Regions from separate parts of the Cupriavidus sp. GW823-FHT06D04 genome, predicted to be linked through region 1. Evidence: predicted binding sites of a transcription regulator. Region 1 holds the regulator's gene; each other region holds the start of a gene.

The links. Region 1 encodes sigma-54, which starts transcription at its own class of promoters, with help from an activator protein. Its sites were predicted from a motif close to TGGCANGNAANCTGCTTT; they were not measured.
Region 2: a site for sigma-54 is predicted at 2,754-2,771, ahead of AC1Q7H_RS25485 (GTP cyclohydrolase II). Genes of this name have one in related genera too.
Region 3: a site for sigma-54 is predicted at 4,410-4,427, ahead of AC1Q7H_RS13735 (ATP-NAD kinase family protein). Genes of this name have one in related genera too.

Annotation. Positions count from the first base shown of each region.
Region 1 covers NZ_JBXAHL010000002.1:120,571-127,464, reverse strand. The annotation lists gene lptC (LPS export ABC transporter periplasmic protein LptC) at 1-159, shown strand, start outside; gene lptA (lipopolysaccharide transport periplasmic protein LptA) at 228-878, shown strand; gene lptB (LPS export ABC transporter ATP-binding protein) at 936-1,736, shown strand; gene AC1Q7H_RS04275 (RNA polymerase factor sigma-54) at 1,872-3,359, shown strand; gene hpf (ribosome hibernation-promoting factor, HPF/YfiA family) at 3,408-3,758, shown strand; gene ptsN (PTS IIA-like nitrogen regulatory protein PtsN) at 4,214-4,669, shown strand; gene hprK (HPr(Ser) kinase/phosphatase) at 4,750-5,721, shown strand; gene AC1Q7H_RS04255 (PsiF family protein) at 5,884-6,276, shown strand; gene rapZ (RNase adapter RapZ) at 6,394-6,894, shown strand, end outside.
Region 2 covers NZ_JBXAHL010000024.1:72,562-79,455, reverse strand. The annotation lists gene AC1Q7H_RS25500 (class-II fumarase/aspartase family protein) at 1-68, opposite strand, end outside; gene AC1Q7H_RS25495 (GntR family transcriptional regulator) at 196-930, shown strand; gene AC1Q7H_RS25490 (acyltransferase family protein) at 1,451-2,551, shown strand; gene AC1Q7H_RS25485 (GTP cyclohydrolase II) at 2,829-4,067, shown strand; gene AC1Q7H_RS25480 (URC4/urg3 family protein) at 4,064-5,386, shown strand; gene upp (uracil phosphoribosyltransferase) at 5,459-6,145, shown strand; gene AC1Q7H_RS25470 (TetR/AcrR family transcriptional regulator) at 6,145-6,837, shown strand.
Region 3 covers NZ_JBXAHL010000008.1:201,769-208,662, reverse strand. The annotation lists gene AC1Q7H_RS13750 (acetoin dehydrogenase dihydrolipoyllysine-residue acetyltransferase subunit) at 44-1,168, opposite strand; gene AC1Q7H_RS13745 (alpha-ketoacid dehydrogenase subunit beta) at 1,168-2,184, opposite strand; gene AC1Q7H_RS13740 (thiamine pyrophosphate-dependent dehydrogenase E1 component subunit alpha) at 2,221-3,222, opposite strand; gene AC1Q7H_RS13735 (ATP-NAD kinase family protein) at 3,294-4,373, opposite strand; gene AC1Q7H_RS13730 (sigma-54-dependent Fis family transcriptional regulator) at 4,609-6,615, opposite strand; gene AC1Q7H_RS13725 (LLM class flavin-dependent oxidoreductase) at 6,837-6,894, opposite strand, start outside.

The DNA.
Region 1 (6,894 bases):
GTCAAGACCGACAAGCCAGTCAAGCTGACGCGCGGCCCGTCGGTGATGACCGCCAACGGCCTGATCTTCAACAACGTCACGCGCGAAGTACAATTGCTCGGCAATGTACGCGGCACCATCATCACCGGGCCGTCCCCAGGCCGCGCGCCGGGGTCCTGAGCCCCGGCCCGGGGGCCGCACCAACCCGCACCAACGTACCCAGACGCCCTCAAGCAACCCCTGCCAACATGACTGCTTCCCTGACGACATCGTCCCGTCGACGCACCGCCCCGGCTCTGCTCGCCCTGGCCATGGCCTTCGGCCTGCTGGCCCAGCCCGCCCTGGCCGAGCGCGCGGACCGCGACAAGCCGATGGTGCTGGAGGCGGACAACGCCAGCTACGACGACGTCAAGCAGATCTATACGCTGACCGGCAACGTGGTGCTAACCAAGGGCACCATGATCCTGAAGTCCGACGCCGCCGAACTGCGCACCGACCCCGAGGGCTACCAGTTCGCGGTAGCCACCGCCAAGCCGGGCAAGCAGGCCTACATCCGCCAGAAGCGCGAAGGCGTCGACGAATACATCGACGGCTGGGGCGACCGCATCGAGTACGACGGCAAGCAGGAGTACTCCAAGCTGATCGGCAATGCCCGCATGGCGCGCCTGCAGGGCGCCAAGCAGGTCGATGAGATCCGCGGCGCGGTGCTGACCTACGACAGCCGCAAGGAGTTCTACACGGCCGCCGGCGGCGGCAGTGGCGACGCCGCGGCCGCCAATCCGTCCGGTCGCGTGCGCGCGGTGCTGTCGCCGCGCCAGGACCAGAAGGCCGGCGCCACGGGCAATGGCGGCTCGCCGCTGGACCTGAAGACGGCGCCCGCGCCTGCCAACAAACCCTGACGCCTGGCGCCGGCTTGCCTGCCCGCGCCAGAAACGCCTGAACGCCAGACCGTGCCAATGACCGATACCGCAACCATCGCCGACAAGCCTTCCGTCGAAGCCTCCACCGTCCTTCCCGGCGGCAGCACGCTGGTCGTGCGCCACCTGAAGAAGCGCTATGGCTCGCGCACGGTGGTCAAGGACGTCTCGCTCGACGTGAAGAGCGGCGAGGTGGTCGGCCTGCTCGGGCCTAACGGCGCGGGCAAGACCACCTCGTTCTACATGATCGTGGGCCTGGTGGCGCTGGACGAAGGCGATATCGTGCTCGACGGCGACCACATCAGCGGCCTGCCGATCCACGAGCGCGCGCGCATGGGGCTGTCGTACCTGCCGCAGGAAGCCTCGGTGTTCCGCAAGCTCAACGTCGAAGAGAACATCCGCGCGGTGCTGGAGCTTCAGGTGAGCAACGGCAAGCCGCTGCCCAAGACCGAGATCGAGCGCCGCCTGGATTCGCTGCTCGACGACCTGCAGATCGCGCACCTGCGCAACAACCCGGCGCTGTCGCTGTCGGGCGGCGAGCGCCGCCGCGTGGAAATCGCGCGCGCGCTGGCGTCGTCGCCGCGCTTCATCCTGCTGGACGAACCCTTCGCCGGCGTGGACCCGATCGCCGTGGGCGAGATCCAACGCATCGTCAGTTTCCTCAAGGCACGCAATATCGGCGTGCTGATCACCGACCACAACGTGCGCGAGACGCTCGGCATCTGCGACCACGCCTACATCATCAGCGAAGGCACGGTGCTGGCCGCGGGCCAGCCCGAGGAAATCATCGCCAATGACGCAGTGCGGCGCGTCTACCTGGGCGAGAACTTCCGCATGTGACTTAACGGCCTGCCCGCGAGCGGCAGGCCTCTTCGCGGGCGCGCGTGGGCCCTCCCACAGCCAGCGGCGATCGGACCGCATAAGCGATAGCAATTTCCGTTCCAACAACGGAAAGATGCGCATAGAATAGCTCGCATGAAACCGTCGCTACAGCTCCGTCTTTCCCAGCATCTGGCCCTGACCCCGCAACTGCAGCAGTCGATCCGGCTGCTGCAGCTCTCCACGCTGGAACTGCAGCAAGAGGTCGAACAGGCGCTGACGGAAAACCCGCTGCTCGAGCGCGAGAACGACTGGATCGAAAGCCCGCTGCGCGTGGCGGCCGACGGCTCGGTCAACCTGCAGAGCGCACCGGCGCCCGCCCCGGCTGAGCCCCAGGGCAATGGCGAGGCTCGCGCCGACGGCGCGGGTGACGACGACAGCTATGGCGACAGCGGCAACGGCAACGGCGACGACTACGGCAGCGGCGACTGGAGCCTGGACGACTTTGCCCGCCGCCCCCAGGGCGACGAGGATGAAAAAACGCCGATGCAGCTGCGCGAGGCCGAGCCCACGCTGCGCGAGTACCTGATGGAGCAGCTCACGCCGCTGAAGATCTCGGCGCGCGACAAAGGCCTGGCCATCTTCCTGATCGAATCGCTCGACGACGATGGCTACCTGAGCGCATCGCTTGAGGAGATCTGCACGGAGTTGCCGGAAGAACTCGAGTTCGAGATCGACGAAGTCCACGCCATCCTCACGCTGCTGCAGAGTTTCGACCCGCCCGGCGTGGGTGCGCGCAACGCCGCCGAGTGCCTGGCCCTGCAGTTGCGACGCCTGACGCACCCGCAACGCGAACTGGCGCTGAACATCGTTAGCAATCACCTGGAGTTGCTCGCAGTACGCGACTACACGCGGCTGAAGAAGGCGCTGCAGGTAGATGAAGTGGCACTGAAGTCCGCACACGAACTGATCCGCTCGCTGGCGCCCTACCCCGGCCATGCGTACAGCCGCCCGGAAGCGGACTTTGTGGTGCCGGACGTGTTCGTGCGCAAGGGTGGCGGCGGCTGGATCGCGCAGCTCAATCCGGATGTGATGCCGAGGCTGCGCATCAACGATATGTATGCCCAAATCCTGCGTGGCGCGAAGGGTGAGTCCGGCACGGCCGGACTGCAGCAAAAGCTGCAAGAGGCGCGCTGGCTGATCAAGAACATCCAGCAAAGGTTCGACACAATCCTGCGTGTCTCGCAGGCCATTGTCGAGCGTCAAAAGAACTTTTTCAGTCACGGCGAAATCGCCATGCGCCCCTTGGTTTTGCGGGAGATTGCCGATACACTGGGTTTACACGAGTCAACCATCTCCCGGGTGACGACCAATAAATTCATGGCAACGCCGATGGGTACTTTCGAACTGAAGTACTTCTTCGGCAGCCACGTGTCCACCGAAACCGGTGGCGCGGCTTCATCAACGGCCATCCGCGCCTTGATCAAGCAACTGATAGGAGCCGAAGACCCGAGGAATCCCCTTTCCGACAGTCGCATTGCCGAACTGCTGGGTGAGCAAGGCTTTGTTGTTGCGCGCCGCACTGTTGCCAAGTATCGCGAAGCCCTGAAGATCCCCGCAGTCAATCTCCGCAAGTCTTTGTAGCCGAGCCCACCGCCTGCCTGGTGAGGCTCTTTCAGAAGGAGAAGCGCTATGAACTTCAAGATCAGTGGACACCACCTGGACATCACGCCCCCTCTGCGTGAGTACGTGGAAACGAAGCTGGAGCGAATCGTCAGGCATTTCGATCAGGTCATTGGCGTTAGCGTGCTGCTCTCTGTCGACAACCACAAGGAAAAGGACCGGCGTCAGTACGCGGAAATTAATCTACATCTCAAGGGCAAGGACATCTTTGTCGAGGCGCATCACGAAGACCTATATGCAGCGATCGACGCACTCGTCGACAAGCTGGACCGTCAGGTGATCCGCTACAAGGATCGCGTGCAAGGCCACGACCGCGAAGCGGTCAAGTACCAGATGGCCGCAGCGCAAATGCAGCAATGACCGTGCCCGGCAGCCCCGCAGCGGGCTGCTGAATCAGGATTGAACAGGCAAGCCGCGCCACGAAGCGCGGCTTTTTTGCGCCCTTGCGTTCCGGGTTGCCGCCGGCATGCCGCGCCCGCACTGGCGGTGCGGCCCGGCTGTGGCGCCGGAGCCAACGCTTTTCACCCGAATGGGCAAGAGTGTTCGCAAGCGCAGCGCCAAGGTGTATGCTGCGCCATACAAAGAGAGGGAATCCTGGCCGCGCCCCGCATCGGTGCGCCGGCTCCCGGCCCGGAGGCACGATTGCATCACCATGTATCGTTCTGCACCGGCTTGCCCCGCTGCGCTGCACAATACGGGGGTAGTCGCTGCTCTATAATGGGCCGGACGCCTCCGGCCAGGCCAACGGCAGCCCGGAGCCAGCCCACTGCCCCGCGGAACGATCTGCCCGCTAACTGAAATCCTGCGCATCGCCCATGAATCGTTTGGCCAAATTGCTGCCACCCGGCAACATCACCCTGGACGTCAGCGTCACCAGCAAGAAGCGTGTGTTCGAGCAGGCCGGGCTCCTCTTCGAGAACAACCATGGTGTGGCGCGCGCCATCGTGACGGACAACCTGTTCGCGCGCGAGTCGCTGGGATCCACCGGCCTGGGCGCCGGCGTGGCGATCCCGCACGGCCGCATCAAGGGCCTGAAGCAGCCGCTGGCCGCCTTCATGCGCCTGGCCGAGCCGATTCCGTTCGAATCGCCGGATGGCAAGCCGGTATCGCTGCTGATCTTCCTGCTGGTGCCCGAACAGGCTACGCAGCAGCACCTGGAAATCCTGTCAGAAATCGCGCAACTGCTTTCCGACCGCGACATGCGCGAAGGACTGGCCACGCTGCCGACGCCCGATGCCGTCCATCAGTTGCTGATCGCATGGCATCCCTGATCCCCTGATCCCCCAGGCGGGCCGGCACCAGACCGGGCAGGCGCCAGGCGCTTCGCAAACCGCCCCACCAGTCATACCGCATGGAACTCACCGGCGTCACCTCCCAGTCCATCTTCGACGACAACGCAGCCGACATCAAACTCTCGTGGGTGGCCGGCCTGGAAGGCGCGGACCGCGCCTTCGACGTGGAGTTCGCCCGCGAAGCCACCTCCGCCGCCGACCTGGTGGGCCACCTGAACCTGATCCACCCCAACCGCATCCAGGTGCTCGGCAAGCCCGAAATCACTTATTACCAGCGGCTGGACGATGAGACCCGCAAGCGCCAAATGGGCGAGCTGATCCTGTTGGAGCCGCCCTTCCTGGTGATCGCCGACGGCATGGAGCCGCCGCCCGACCTGGAACTGCGCTGCACGCGCTCGTCCACGCCGCTGTTCACCACGCCGGTGTCGTCGGCCGCGGTGATCGACCACTTGCGCCTGTACCTGTCGCGCATCTCCGCGCCGCGCGTGACCATGCACGGGGTCTTCCTCGACATCCTGGGCATGGGCGTGCTGATCATGGGCGAATCGGGCCTGGGCAAGAGCGAACTGGGCCTGGAACTGATCTCGCGCGGCCACGGGCTGGTGGCCGACGATGCCGTGGACTTCGTGCGCCTGGGGCCGGATTTTATCGAAGGCCGCTGCCCGCCGCTGCTGCAGAACCTGCTTGAAGTGCGCGGCCTGGGCCTGCTCGACATCAAGACCATCTTCGGTGAGACCGCGGTGCGGCGGAAGATGAAGATCAAACTGGTGGTGCAGTTGGTGCGCCGCAACGACGGCGAGTTCGAGCGGCTGCCGCTCGATTCGCAATACCTGGACGTGCTGGGCCTGCCGATCCACATGGTCAAGATCCAGGTGGCGGCCGGGCGCAACCTGGCCGTGCTGGTCGAGGCCGCGGTGCGCAACACCATCCTGCGCCTGCGCGGCATCGATACGCTGCGCGACTTCATGGACCGGCAGCGCGCCGCGATGCAGGCCGATGCGGTTTCGCGCGGCCAGGGCCGCCTGCTCTGAGCCCCAGCGTTTTCATTTGCTTACAACGGCGTTGACGCAGAACGTCAACGTTCTTCAGGCATGCTCCGTTTTGTGCTGTAATGGGCATCGCGCCCGTTACGGAAGCTGCAACGCCGGCAATGGCGCGCGGCCATGAAGTTTTCCACACCCAGGAGAGCAAGCATGAAGAAACTGATCGCGATGTGCGCGCTGGTCACCCCGATGATCGCCGCCAGCGCTTTTGCACAGACCACGGCCACGCCGGCAACCCCCGCCACGCCAGCCAAGCCAGCGGCCACCGCACCGGCAACGCCGGCCATGCCTGCCACGCCCGCCACCCCGGCTACCCCGGACAAGCCCGCAGCCAACGCCCAGCAGGACAAGATGAAGGCCTGCAATACGCAAGCCGCCGGCAAGAAGGGCGACGAACGCAAGGCGTTCATGAAGGAATGCCTGTCCAAGGGCGCGTCCAAGACCCAGCAGGAGAAAATGGCTTCCTGCAGCAAGTCGGGCAAGGGCAAGAAGGGCGACGAATACAAGGCCTACATGAAGGAATGCCTGTCCAAGGCAGCCTGAGCCGCAGCCAGCGCTGCAAACTGACGGCAAAAGCATGGCGAACCGCGAGGTTCGCCATGCTTGCTTTGTGCGTGGTGTCATGACGCCTTCATCACGTGATGCTATGCTTCAGTTGCTATGCGCATCATCCTCATCACCGGCATATCCGGTTCCGGCAAGTCCGTCGCACTGAACGTGCTCGAAGACGCAGGCTACTACTGCGTGGACAACCTGCCGGCTCAGTTCATCCCGGAACTGACCCGCTACCTCGACAGCCAGGGCTATACGCACCTGGGCGTCGCCACTGACATCCGCAGCCGCGAGTCGCTCGACCAGCTGCCCGACACCGTGCGCGCGCTGGCCGCGGAGCACCAGGTCGAGGTGGTGTTCCTGACCGCCAGCACCGACGCACTGGTGCAGCGCTATTCCGAGACGCGCCGCCGCCACCCGCTGTCGGTGCGTACCGACGGCATGCCGGGCCCTGGCGTTGAACCGGCCTTCAACGACACCGCGCTGATGGAAGCGATCGAGATGGAGCGCGCGCTGCTGAGCCCGCTGGCCGAGGCCGCGCACCGCATCGACACCAGCAATGTGCGCACCAATACGCTGCGCAGCTGGATCAAGGAGCTGATCCGCGAC
Region 2 (6,894 bases), on a different contig from region 1:
CCAAAGGCATCGCGGAACAGGATGGAATCAACGACGGTGCTGGCGGTGGGGGCAGAGAACAGGGTCATGGTGCTACCTTGAGGGGAAAGGGGCAGTCCGGTAATATGTTCGAACATATCCACATTAAATATGTTCGAACATATTTAGAAAATGAGGGTTAACCCGCGTTCAATGGTTGTGACGCGGCAGGCGGTCATGAATAAATCCAATCCAGCAGAGATCAGCAGGCAACTTATCGAGGGGATCACCACCGGCCGCTACGCGGTCGGGTCGCTGCTGCCCACCGAATTCGAGCTGTGCGAGCAGTACCAGGCCAGCCGCTACACCATCCGTGCGGTGCTGCAGGAGTTGCAGCAGCTGGGACTGGTGTCGCGGCGCAAGAACGTGGGCACGCGGGTGGAATCGGCCAGGCCGCGGCCGGTGTTCCGGCCGTCGCTGGCGTCGGTGGATGACCTGGTGCAGTTCGGCGCGGAGCACCTGCGCGTGGTGCAGTCGGTCGAGGAGGTTGCCGTGCCGGCCGACGTCGCGGCGGAAATCGGCTGCGCGCCCGGTGCGCGTTGGCTGCGCATCTCTAGCCTGCGCATGGATGGCGGCAAGGACGGCACGCCGATGGCGTGGACCGATGTCTACGTGGATCCTGCCTATGCGGAGATCGGCGAGATGGTGCGGGAGTCGCCCGACACGCTGGTCAGCACGCTGATCGAGTCACGCTATGACCGGCAGATTGCAGAGATCTACCAGGATGTGCGCGCGGTTGCGGTCAGCGACCGGCGCGTTGCTGACGCGCTCAGGCTGGACCCTGGCGCCGCGGCGCTGAAGATCGTGCGGCGCTATATGGATGCGGCCGGCGAGACGTTCGAAGTCTCGGTGACGGTGCATCCCGCGGACAGCTTTTCGGTATCGATGCGCTTGCAGCGCTCGGCCGGCTAATCAGGCCGCGGTTGCTGGGGCGCGGCCGGCAAATGCCGCCTACGGAGTGCGCGCCGCAGGTCTCGTGTCGCGCACCGTGGTCGGGGCGGGGTACACGTCGTCGCTGGGCGCAATCGGTTGACGGGGCGGTGGCGGTGTCGCCGCGGTATCCCGCGGGACTCCCTCGCATCCCGCCAGGGCCGCGGACAGAAGGGCGATGAGGGAGCACACAGCCAAGCCGCAACGGAAGGCGTGACCGGCGCGGGAGAAGAGCGTGCGGTGCTGCATAAGCGGGCCCCAGTGGCAATGGTGATTGTAGCTTAGCCTACTGGCGCACAAAGAAACGTCCCTTGAATGCGTGGTTCAAGCCTGACGTCCCCCCTATCCACCCGACAGTTGAATTTTGGGCCGCGACGGCAAACTCGCAACAAGCCGGGGCAGTGTGTAACGAATCTATAGGTAGTGGCGTATGCGCCATATTAGAGCCGGTGCAAGCAGGTAGAATCGCGCCTTCCGTGGCAATTGCAGCATTCCTATAACAATGAGCCCTCGTCCGTCGCGCCTGCCTTGCATCGACGCCCTGAAAGCGGTCAGCTCCCAGTTGATCGTGCTCCATCACCTGGCCTTCTATGGCCCGATGTCCGATACCGCGTATCGGCTGGCCCCGGGGCTGGTGGACTGGCTGTACGACTACGCCCGCATCGCTGTGCAGGTCTTCCTAGTGATCAGCGGCTTTCTCGCCGCGCGCAGCCTGGCGCCGCATGGCCGGCTGGAGATCCGCCAGCATCCGCTGCTGGTGCTGTGGCGGCGCTACCAGAAGCTGGTGGTGCCCTTTGCCGCGGCGCTGCTGCTCAGCATTGCCGGTGCCGCCCTGGCGCGCCATTGGATGGTGCACGACTCGATCCCCGCGCCGCCCGGCCTGCTGCAGTTCCTGGCGCACGTGACGCTGCTGCATAACGTGCTCGATGTCGATGCGCTCTCGGCCGGGGTCTGGTACGTGGCTATCGACCTGCAGCTGTTTGCGCTGCTGCTGGGCGCGCTGTGGGCCGCGCGCGCCGTGGCGGGCGGGAAAGCGCCGGCGGGTGCCGGGGCCAGCATCGGCATCGTGGCGCTGGTGGCGGTGGCGTCGCTGTTCTGGTTCAACCGCGATGCCGCGTGGGATATCTGGGCCGTGTACTTCTTCGGCGCCTATGGCATGGGGGCGCTGGCCTACTGGGCGTCCAACCCCGGCCGCCCGGTGTTGCCGCTGCTGCTTATCGGCGCGGTCGCGCTGGCGGCGCTGGCGGTGGATTTCCGGCTGCGCATCGCGGTGGCGCTTGCCACTGCGCTGCTGCTGGCGGTGGCGCGCCGCGGCGGCTGGCTGGAGCGCTGGCCGCGGGCGCGCGTGGTCGGCTTCTTCGGGCGCATTTCCTATTCGGTGTTCCTGGTTCACTTTCCGGTTTGCCTGCTGGTCAACGCGCTGGTGTCGAACCTGGCGCCGGGCCAGCCGGTGCTGAACGCGCTCGGCATGGTTGCCGCGTGGGGGCTCAGCAATGTGGCCGGCGTGCTGTTTTATCGCTACATCGAAAGCGCCCAGCCGCTGGCGGCGCTGCGTGCGCTGCTGGGCAACGGCCGCGACCCCGCCGGCCGGCAAAGCGTGTAATGCTTGCAGGCACTGCCGCGCAGCGGCGGCACGGTTTGCCCCGGACGGCGCCGTGCCCGCATGGCCGTGCGCGCCTTTTGTTGGTGCGTATGCACCCGCGATGTCCCGCCGCCGGCACGCGATGCGTGCATGCCGCCAGCGCGGACTTGCGTTCGGCGCCACACACATTGCCGCAACACTCGCGTAAACGGGCATTGGGCGATGGCACAAAGGTTGCCTAGTATGGAATCGTAAACCTGACCATTTGGTCAGGATTCCATCGGGAACCGAGGGTGCCATGTCCGACCATATCGTCCTCACCTCACACGCACGCCGCGACAAGCCGGCCGAGCCCATCCACTGGGGCGCCCCCACGGCGGCCGAGCGCGGGCCGGTCATCGCCAGCCTGGCGAATCCGGCACAGCGCAATGTGATCGGCACTCATGCTGGCGCCTACGCCATCTACCGGGCCCTGGCGGTTGCCGCGGGCGCTTTGCAGCGCGACCATCGCACCGACCTGACCGATACCGCGCCGGCGGAAGCCATTGGGCCGCATCCGCAATGGGGCGACCCGGAGAAAATTGTCTCGCTGGATCCCTGGGGCCACCTGGTTTCCACCGTCTTTGCCGACCGCATCGCGGCCGGCGTGGATATTCGCCCGACCATCGCCGTCACCCGTGCGCATATCAACATGCCGGAGCTGGTGTCGGCCATTGCGGCCGGCCGGCTCAAGCCCGACGGCGACATCCTCCATGCCAATGGCGACGTGCGGGTGACCAAGGCGGCGGTCGACCCGGTGTGGTACCTACCCGGGCTGGCGGCCCGTTTCGGCATCAAGGAAAGCGTGCTGCGCCGCAGCCTGTTCGAGCAGACCGGCGGCATGTTCCCGGAACTGGTGACGCGGCCGGACCTGAAGGTGTTCCTTCCGCCCATCGGCGGCATGACGCTGTACTTCTTCGGCGACGTCAGCCAGCTGGGCAAGCCCGAGACCCGCGTGGCGTGCCGCGTGCACGATGAATGCAACGGATCGGATGTGTTCGGGTCAGACATCTGTACCTGCCGGCCGTATCTGGCACATGGCATCGAGGTGTGCATCGAGATGGCGCAGCAGGGCGGTGTCGGGCTGGTGGTCTACAACCGCAAGGAGGGCCGCGCGCTGGGCGAGGTGACCAAGTTCCTGGTCTACAACGCCCGCAAGCGGCAGGTGGGCGGCGACCGTGCCGAGACTTACTTTGCCCGCACCGAATGCGTGGCAGGCGTGCAGGACATGCGTTTCCAGGAGTTGATGCCGGATGTGTTCCATTGGCTGGGCATCCGCCGCATCGACCGCTGGGCGTCGATGAGCAACATGAAGCATGGCGCGCTGGTGGCGCAGGGCATCGAGGTGGTCGAGCAGGTGGCCATCCCCGAGGCCCTGATCCCCGCCGATGCCCGTGTCGAGATCGATGCCAAGGTGGCCGCCGGCTACTTTACGCACTACACGCCGCCGGATGCGAACGAACTGGCCCTGGCAAAGGGCAGGGGGTTGAACGAATGACGATGTTTCCCGAGGATGGCAAGCCCGGCATGGACCGCCAGGGCACAGGTAACGAGATGCGGCCGGGTGCCGGCTGGCTGAGCCCGGTGCCGGAAGGGCATCCCGCCTCGGCGCTGCTGTGTGCCGAGGCGGTGCGCACGCATTGCGCGGCGGTCACCGAACACGTGGCCAGCGGCGCGTCCGAGCTTTTCACCTGGCATCCGGACCGCGTGCATGCAATTGCCGACTATGTCGCCAGCACCATCCGCCAGCGCTATCCGGACCTGCAGGTGCCGTACCACAGCCGCTGGCGCCATTTTGAAAGTGGCGCCGTCGACCAGCGCGCGGACCGCTGGCAGGTGTTGTGCGAGCGTGCCGCGCTGAGCGGGCCAGAGCACCGCGAGGAGCGCGCCCGCATCGGCATCGACCTGGTCATTCCAAGCGTACTGCTGGATGCCGGCGCCGGCCCGGACTGGCGTTACCGCGATCCGGCCAGCGACCTGGTGCTGACGCGCTCGGAAGGGCTGGGCGTGGCCAGCTTCGTCCTGTTCGCGCGCGGCGGCTTCTCGGCCGCGCCGGGCGATCCGCTGCGCGCGGACGCCGAGCGGCTGCAGCGCATCGATGCCGACAGCATCGCCCACGCCTTCCAGGTCGCGCAGCACAACCCGCTGGTGGGGCTGGAAGGCCGCGCCGGCCTGCTGCGCCGCCTGGGCGAGGTGATGGAGGCGACTCCGGCGCTGTTCGGCCGGCCGGCGCGGCTGGGCAACCTCTACGACTACCTGAAGGCGCATGCGGTCAACGGGCAGCTCGACGCCGGCTTCCTGCTGCGCACGCTGCTGGTCGGCCTGGGGCCGGTATGGCCGGGGCGGATCATTGTCGAAGGCGTTTCGCTGGGCGACTGCTGGCGGCATCCGGCCGCGCCGGGCGGGCTGGTACCGTTCCACAAGCTCACGCAATGGCTGACCTATTCACTGCTGGAGCCGCTGGAAGACGCCGGCCTGACCGTGACCGGGCTGGACGCGCTGACGGGCCTGCCCGAATACCGCAACGGCGGCCTGCTCTACGACTTCGAGCTGATGGTGCCGCGCGACCCCGGTTTTGCCGCCGTGCCGCATGCGGTGGATGAGCCCGTGATCGTCGAATGGCGCGCGCTGACAGTGACCGGCCTGGACCTGGTGGCCGACGGCGTGCGCCAGGCGCTTGGCTTGCAGGAAGAAAATTTCCCGCTTGCGCGCGTGCTGGAAGGCGGCACCTGGGCGGCGGGGCGCCGCATTGCCGCCAAGCGGCGCCCGGGTGGCGCGCCGCCGTTCGCCATCATCAGCGACGGCACCGTGTTCTGAGCACGTCGGCCGCCAGGCGGCCGACGTTGCTGGCAGGCATTGCATGTGAAACGTGGCATCAGGAGCGTCACCATGAACGACATGTCCGCTGTTCCCGCTGTTGACCCACTCGATGCCGATGCTGCCGGCCTGCCCGGCGTGCTGGTCGTCGACCACCCGCTGGTGCAGCACAAGGTCACCCTGGTGCGCAGCGAGGAGACCACCACCGACAACTTCCGCCGGCTGGTGCGCGAAATCAGCCAGTTGCTGACCTACGAAGCCACGCGCGACCTGGCCATGGAGACCGTCGCCATCCGCACGCCGATCGCGCCGATGCAGTCGCGGGTGCTGTCCGGCAAGAAGCTGTGCCTGGTGTCGATCCTGCGCGCGGGCAACGGCTTTATCGACGGCATGCTGGAACTGCTGCCGGCGGCGCGCGTCGGGCATATCGGCCTGTACCGCGACCCCGAGACGCTGGAGCCGATCGAGTACTACTTCAAGATGCCGGAAGACATCCAGGAGCGCATGGTGATCGTGGTGGACCCGATGCTAGCCACCGGCAACTCGGCCATCGCCGCGCTGAACCGCCTGAAAGAGGCCGGCGTCACCACCATGAAGTACGTGTGCCTGATCGCCTCGCGCCCCGGGCTGCGCGCGCTGCGTGCAGCGCACCCTGAGGTCGGCATCGTCACCGCGGCCATCGACGACACGCTCAACGAGCACGGGTATATCGTGCCCGGGCTGGGCGACGCCGGCGACCGCCTCTACGGCACGCGCTGATGGACGCGCCCGCCAGCGCCACGGCGCGGCGCCCGCTACCCGCGTGCGATGCCCCGGGCGGGCGCATCCGGCAGGAGAACCAGGCCATGATCCTGCACGCGGCCGAGCATGTCTTCGCGCGCGCGGGCTTTGCCGGCGCCACCATGGCCGAGATCGCAATGCGCGCCGGCGTGCCAAAGTCCAACCTGCATTACTACTTCCGCACCAAGCAGGCGCTGTACCGCGCCGTGCTGGCGCATACGCTGCAGCTGTGGCTGTCGGAGACCGATATCATCCGCGCCGAGCTGCCGCCGCAGGTGGCGCTGGAACAATACATCCGCGCCAAGATGCGGCTGTCGGCCAGTCATCCGGATGCATCGCGCGTATTTGCCAATGAACTGCTGCACGGCGCGCATGAGATCGGCGAGGTCCTGCGGCAGGTGCTGCGCGAGCTGGTGTCGCGCAAGGCGGCGGTGGTGCAGCAGTGGATCGACCGCGGCCAGATGGCGCCGGTCGACCCGCAGCACCTGTTCTTCACGATCTGGGCGGCCACGCAGACCTATGCGGATTTCGAGTCGCAGGTATGCGCGGTGCTCGGCGTCAGCCAGCTGAAGCAGCAGGACTATGCGCAGGCCACCGAGCACCTGGTGGCGCTGCTGCTGCGCGGCTGCGGACTCGAGCCCGAGCCTGCGGCGCCCGACCGGCGCGTATGACGCCTGGACCCGCCCACCGTGGCGCCCGAGCCGGCGCCGTGAGAACATCGCCGTGCC
Region 3 (6,894 bases), on a different contig from region 1:
CCGAGCGGATGGCGCCCTGGGGCGGCGCCATCCGCGCGCGGCATCAGCCGGCCAGATGCTTTTTCAGCAGCGCGTTGAAGTCATTGGCCTTCTCCATCTGGCTCATGTGGCCAGCATCGGCAAAGACCTTGACGGTTGCTCCCGCCGGCGCGGCTTCAGCGTGCGCGGCCGGGATGATCTGGTCCTGACCGCCCCACACCACCAGCACGCGCTTGCCGCTGCCGGCCAGCCGCTGGCCAGGCTGCTCGCTCTGGCGGCCGCCGCCGAAGAGCCCCTGCCCCAGCGCCGTCAGCGCCTCGGTGACGCCGTCCAGCCGCTTGTAGCGCAACAGGTCGTCCAGCATCTGGCGGCTGACCAGCCCCGCGTCGGCGAACAGCAGCTCGACCACGGGCTTGAGCTCACGCCGGGACTGAGCACTGACGAAGCCTTCGGTATAGCCGCTGTTGACGGCGTCGCCAAAGCCCACCGGCGACACCAGCGCCACCGAAAGCACCCGCTGCGGTGCATCCACAGCCAGTTGCGCCGCCACGCCGCCGCCCATCGAATGGCCGACCACATGCGCCGCCTCGATCCCGGTCTCGTCCATGAAGCGCGCTACAAAGCCGGCCATCTGCGCCAGCGTCGTGCCCGCGAGCCGCGGCGACGACTGTCCGTGGCCGGGCAGGTCGAGCGCCACCACGGTGTACGCGTCGGCCAGGGGATCGAGGTTGAACAGCCAGTTGTCCAGGTCTCCGCCAAATCCGTGGATGAAGAGCACGGTTTCGGCGCCGCCACCCTTGCGGGCATAGCGGACCCGGATGCCGTCGACGTCGGCAAACTGGTACGCGGCAGCGGCTTCTTCTTCGCCAGCATCGTCCGCCGGCGTTTCATAAGCCGCGACATAGTCATCGATTTGCGCATCGCTCACCTCCGCAGGTGCCAGCACGCCCAGCAGCGCCTTCACCGGCAGCACGTCGCCGGCCTGCGCCACCTTGCGGCGCAGCGTTCCCGCGTCGGGCGCCTCCACCGCATTGGCGATCTTGTCGGTTTCCACGTCGAGGATCGGCAGGCCCACGGTAATCTCGGTGCCTTCGTCGACCAGCCACGCATTGACCGTGCCTTCTTTCATCGACAGGCCCCACTTGGGCATCACGATCGGGATAATCGTGGGGGAAATTGCGGTTGCCATCAGTGCTTGCCTCCCTTCATGGTCTTGCGCGCGGCGGCCACGATCTGCGCGGCGCTGGGGATGTACAGGTCCTCCAGCGTCGGCGAGAACGGCACCGGCGTATGCGGCGGGCACACCATCTCGATGCCGGCCTTGAGCGCGCCGAAGGCCTGCTGCGCGACCTGCGCGGAGATATCGGTGGCGATATTGCAGCGCGGGCTGGCCTCGTCCACGACCACCAGGCGGCCGGTGTTCTCGACCGATTCCAGCACGGTGTCCATGTCCAGCGGCGAGAGCGTGCGCAGGTCGATCACTTCCGCCTCGATGCCCTCCTTGGCCAGCGTGGCGGCCGCTTCGAGCGAGCGATGCACCATCATCCCGTAGGTGACAATCGACACATCCTTGCCGTCGCGCACGATATTGGCCTCGCCGAACGGAATCGCGTAGGCGCCTTCGGGCACCTCGCCCTCCAGGCCGTATAGGTTCTTGTGCTCGCAGAAGATCACCGGGTCGTTGTCGCGGATCGCCTGGATCAGCAGGCCCTTGGTGTCGTACGGCGTGGACGGGCACACCACCTTCAGTCCGGGGATATGAGTGAACAGCGGCGTCAGCATCTGGCTGTGCTGCGCGGCCGCGCGAAAGCCCGCGCCGACCATCGCGCGGATCACCACCGGGGTCTCGGCCTTGCCGCCGAACATGTAGCGGAACTTGGCCGCCTGGTTGAAGATCTGGTCGAAGCAAACGCCCATGAAGTCGATAAACATCAGCTCGGCGATCGGGCGCATGCCGCAGGCCGCGGCGCCGATGGCGGCGCCCACGTAAGCGGATTCAGACAGCGGCGTGTCCAGCAGCCGGTCGCCGTGCTTGGCGTACAGGCCCTTGGTCACGCCCAGCACGCCGCCCCAGGCGTCCTTCTCGCCGTCCGCGCCGGCGCCGCCGACAATGTCTTCGCCCAGCATGATGACGCTGGGGTCGCGGGTCATTTCCTGGTCGATCGCCTCGTTGATCGCCAGCTTGATGCTCAGTTTGCGAGCCATGGTTTGTCTCCTGATATTGAGTTAGCGCGTGGCGGATCAGTAGCTGACGTAGACGTCGGTGAGCAGGTCTTCGGGCCCGGGCTGCGGTGCGGCCTTGGCCTCCTGCACGGCATGCTCGATCAGCGCGGCGACCTCGCGGTCGATGGCGTCGAGTTCTTCGCGCGCGACCACGCCGGCCTGGGTCACGGCGCGGCCAAACAGCTTCAGGCAATCCTTGTTGGCGCGGATATCGTCGAGTTCGCCTGCGGCGCGGTAGGTTTGCGCATCGCCCTCGAAGTGGCCGTAGAAGCGGACCATCTTGCATTCGAGCAGCGACGGCCCACCGCCTTCGCGCGCGCGCCGGATCACTTCGCCGGCCGCTTCATGGACGGCGAAGAAATCGGTGCCGTCCACCGTCACGCCCGGGATGCCGAAGCCGGCGGCGCGGTCCACGTAGCTGTCCACCGCGGTGCCGTAATCGCGCGAGGTCGATTCGGCATAGCCGTTGTTCTCGATCACGAAGATCACCGGCAGGTTCCACACCGCGGCCAGGTTCAGGCTCTCCAGGAAGGTGCCCTGGTTGGAGGCGCCGTCGCCGCAGAAGGTGATGCCGACCTCGCCCTTGCCGCGGAACTTGGCAGCCAGCGCGGCGCCGCAGATCAGCGGCGCGCCCGCGCCCAGGATGCCGTTGGCGCCCATCATGCCCTTGGACAGGTCGGCGATATGCATCGAGCCGCCCTTGCCATTGCACGAGCCGCCCTTCTTGCCGTAGATCTCCTTCATCATCGCCACCGGATCGACGCCCTTGGCGATGCAGTGGCCGTGGCCGCGGTGCGTGCTGGCGATGCGGTCGCCATCGTTCAGGTGGTGCAGGATGCCGACGCCCGCGGCTTCCTCGCCCGCGTACAGGTGGACGAAGCCCGGGATGTCGCCGCGCCCGAAGTCCACGTGCAGGCGTTCTTCAAAATCGCGGATGGTGCGCATCTTCCGGTACACCGTCAGCAACGTCTCCTTATCGAGCGGCAGCGCGGCGGAATCTTGAGAAGCTCTGGCTGTCATGTCTGTCTCCTTCGTTTTCAGGTGTTGCACTTCAAGAAAGGGGAAAAGCGGGCGGACGCGGTGCCCGCGCGTCATCCCGCCGCGGCGTGCCGCGGCAGGCGGCGCATCAGGTGGTGGCGCGCGGCATGGCGCATGCAGGCCGCGACGTCGATGCTGCGAAAGGCGTGGTCATGCAGGGTGACGGTGACTTCGTCGTCCGGCCCGAAGGCCAGTTCGCGCTCGCCGTCCAGCGCGACAATGCCGCTGCGCTGGCGCACGCGATGGGGCCGGCCGTGTTCGAGCCGCTGCCAGCCGGCCACCGGCACGGTGCACATCAGGCCGGGTGCGATCGGCGCGCACAGGTCGAATTCGCCTTCGCCGGGGGCGGCCAGCTCGATCGCGAGGCCGCCCTCTTCGCGCCGGCCCACCGGCTCCAGCAGCCCGGCGATGGATGACAGGCCGATGGCCTCGGGGTCGGCAAAGGACACGTAGACGGCGGCAAGCGTGTCGGTCTTCCACAAGGCGCGCGCGCCGATGAAGTGCTCGTGCGAGATCACCGCATCCACCAGCGCAATATCGCGGCGAAAGCCGCCGTTGCCGTCGCGGATGACGATGTCGAGCCGCTTGTTCGACGCCAGCGCCTGCGCAGGGGGAATGCGGCCCGTGGCATAGAGGCCGGTGGCCAGCCCGATGATGGTGGGTTCGCGCATTTCGGGGTAGGCATTGTTGGTGCCGGTCGACAGGCCCGCGATCGGCACCGCGCCGCACTCGCGCACCACCGCGCGGTGGGTGCCGTCGCCGCCCAGCACGATGATGGCGGCCACGCCCGCATCGGCCATGCAGCGCGCGGCGCGCAGGGTGTCGTCAACGCGCGCGGTGACCGGCATGTCAAGGTAGTCGACCGCGGGCAGCCCCGAGTCCGGCCCCTGCCGGCGTGCCAGGTGCCGCGCCAGCATGACGCGCAGGCCTTCGCGGTCGGGCATCATCAGCACGCGCTCCACGCCGCAGGACGCCAGCGCGGCCAGCAGGCGCAGCACGATATTGACGCGGTCGGCCAGCTGCAGGCTGTTGGCGTTGGCGATCACGCGGCGGATGTCGCGCGCGGAAATCGGGTTGGCGATGATGCCGACCACTGGCGCGATCTGCGCGCTGGCGCCTGCTGCGTGCCCCATTGCCTGTCTCCTGTTGTCGTTGTCTTGCCAAGCGTATTTGCAATGGCCGTGCCAGTGCGCGCAGGCAGTGAAAACCGGGGAAACAGGGGTATCAGCGGGGTCGGATCCGAGGGATTACCCCGAGGCGGAAGGGCAAAAGCGACGCTGCGCTGTGACAGGTGTCACAGCGCAGGTGTACAGGGGATGGACAACCGTATCGCAGGGATGGCGCGCGTGCGCCGTGCTGCCTGCCGGCTTATGCGTCGGTGGGCTCTGGGCCGCCGTCGCGCCGGTTGGGCGACTGGATGCCGTAGCGCTCCATGCGGCGGTACAGCGTCATGCGGCTGACGCCGATCTGCCGCGCGACCGCGCTCAGGTTCCAGCCGGAGGCGCGCAGGTATTGCATCAGCAGCATGCCTTCCGGCGGCAACTGGTGCGGATCGAACGGCGCGGCAGCGGGTGACTGGGCGGGCCCTGGCTGCGGCAGGGCGGCGGACGGAGCGGGTCCCGCCAGGCTGTCAGGCAGGTCCGGCACATCGATATAGCCGTCGGCGCAGACCGCGCGCGCGTACTCCAGCACGTTGCGCAGTTCGCGCAGGTTGCCGGGCCAGCGGTGGCGGTGCAGCCGCTCGCGTGCCGCGGGCGACAGCGTGATCTCGCCGCCTTCTGCGCCCCCTTCCTGCAGCAGCTTGCGGACCAGCCAGTCCAGGTCGGTGCGCGCACGCAGCGGCGGCAGCGTAAAGCGCGCGCCGTTGAGGCGGTAGTACAGGTCCTCGCGGAAGCGCCCGTCGGCCACCAGTTGCTCCAGGCTGTGGTGCGTGGCGGAGATGACCCGCAGCCGCACCGGCACCGGCCGCGCGGCGCCGACAGGCAGCACTTCGCCCTCGGCCAGCACGCGCAGCAGCCGCGACTGCAGCTCGCGCGGCATGTCGCCGATCTCGTCCAGGAACAGCGTGCCGCCGTCGGCCTCCTGGATCAGGCCGCGCTTGCCGCGCGGGCCTGCGCCGGAGAAGCTGTTGGGCAGGTGGCCGAACAATTCGCTTTCAATCAAGGTTTCAGGGATCGCCGCGCAGTTCACCGCTACGAACGGCCCGCCGCGGCGCGCGCTGGCAAGATGCAGCGCCTTGGCCAGGAACTCCTTGCCGCTGCCGGTCTCGCCGTGGATCAGCAGGTTGATGGGCGAATCGACCAGGCGCGCCGCGCGCTGCAACTGCTGCTGCAGCGCGGCATCGCCGCCGGTCAGTGCTGCCAGCGCATCCGGCATCTCCACCTGCGTTTCGGCGGGCGGCGCCTGCCAGCGCAGCGCGGGCGGCAGCACGCTCAGGTACAGCAGGCCGCCGCTGCGGGTCAGCGCCACCAGGCGCTGCTCGCTCGGGCGCGAATAGACGTAATGGCCCAGGTCTTCCAGGCGCGCGTCGAACAGCGTCTCGAACCGCTGGCCCAGCACGGTGGCGCCCGGTGCAACACCCAGCTCGCCTTCCAGCATCAGCCTGGCGCGGTGGTTGTGGCCGACGATGCGGCCCGCCTCGTCCAGCGCCAGCAGGTATTCGGGATTGACGTCGACGAACTCCGGCGCCACGTTCAGCTTCAGGATCCAGTCGCGGCGGTGCGCGCGCAGGAAGTTGGCGTTCTCGATATGCGCGGCGTAGATGCGCACCATCTGCAGCGCCAGCCCCTGGCTGTCCTTGGCCTGCGGCGAGGTCAGCGCGGAGATGTCGAGGATGGCATGCAGGTTGCCGTGCGTGTCGAACAGCGGCGCGGCGGTGCAGGTCAGCGGGATATGGGTGGCGTCGAAATGGTCGGCCTGGTGCACCGTCAGCGCCTGGCCCGTGGCCAGGGCGGTGCCGACCGCGCAGGTGCCGGCGCCGCTCTCGCTCCACTCGGCGCCCAGGTACAGGCCCGCGTGGCGCAGCGCGGCATCGCTGCGGGCCTCGCCGATATAGTCGACGGTCACTCCCTGCGCATCGGTCAGCAGCACCACATAGCCCAGGCCCGCCACCTGCCCATACAGGCTTTGCAGGCCGTGGCGCGCGATGCGCGCGAAGTCGTCGATACGTTCCTGGTGTTCGCGCAGGCGCGGCTGCGGCAGGATGCGCGCCTCCTGCATGCGCGACGGATCCAGGCCGTACTGGTGCACGCAGCGGCGCCATGAGTTCTGGATGATGGCGTCGTGCGCGATCCGGTCCGCAAGCACGGCCGGCGGGGCAAGGTATGTGGTGGCCTGGACCACCGTCTCGATGTGCTCGCGTTGCCGCAGGTCCATCGTTGTCTCCTGTCGTCGCTGCCGTCGGCCCCATGGGTGATGAATGGGGTGGTGGATCGGGCGGACTGTCGGGCGCGTGCTGCGGGAGCCGTGCCTCTCTGTGTCTCGGACCTTCTAATGTATCCGAGCGGATCGGCGGTGCGCAAACAGGATTAGGGGAGACGCGCTCACGGGCGCACGCCGCAAGTGCGGCGCACGCCATACCGGAGCATCGCAGGCGCTCAGAGCGCTGATGAGGTCTTCAGGCTGCGCGCCGCATCGGCGGCGATGGCGAACGAG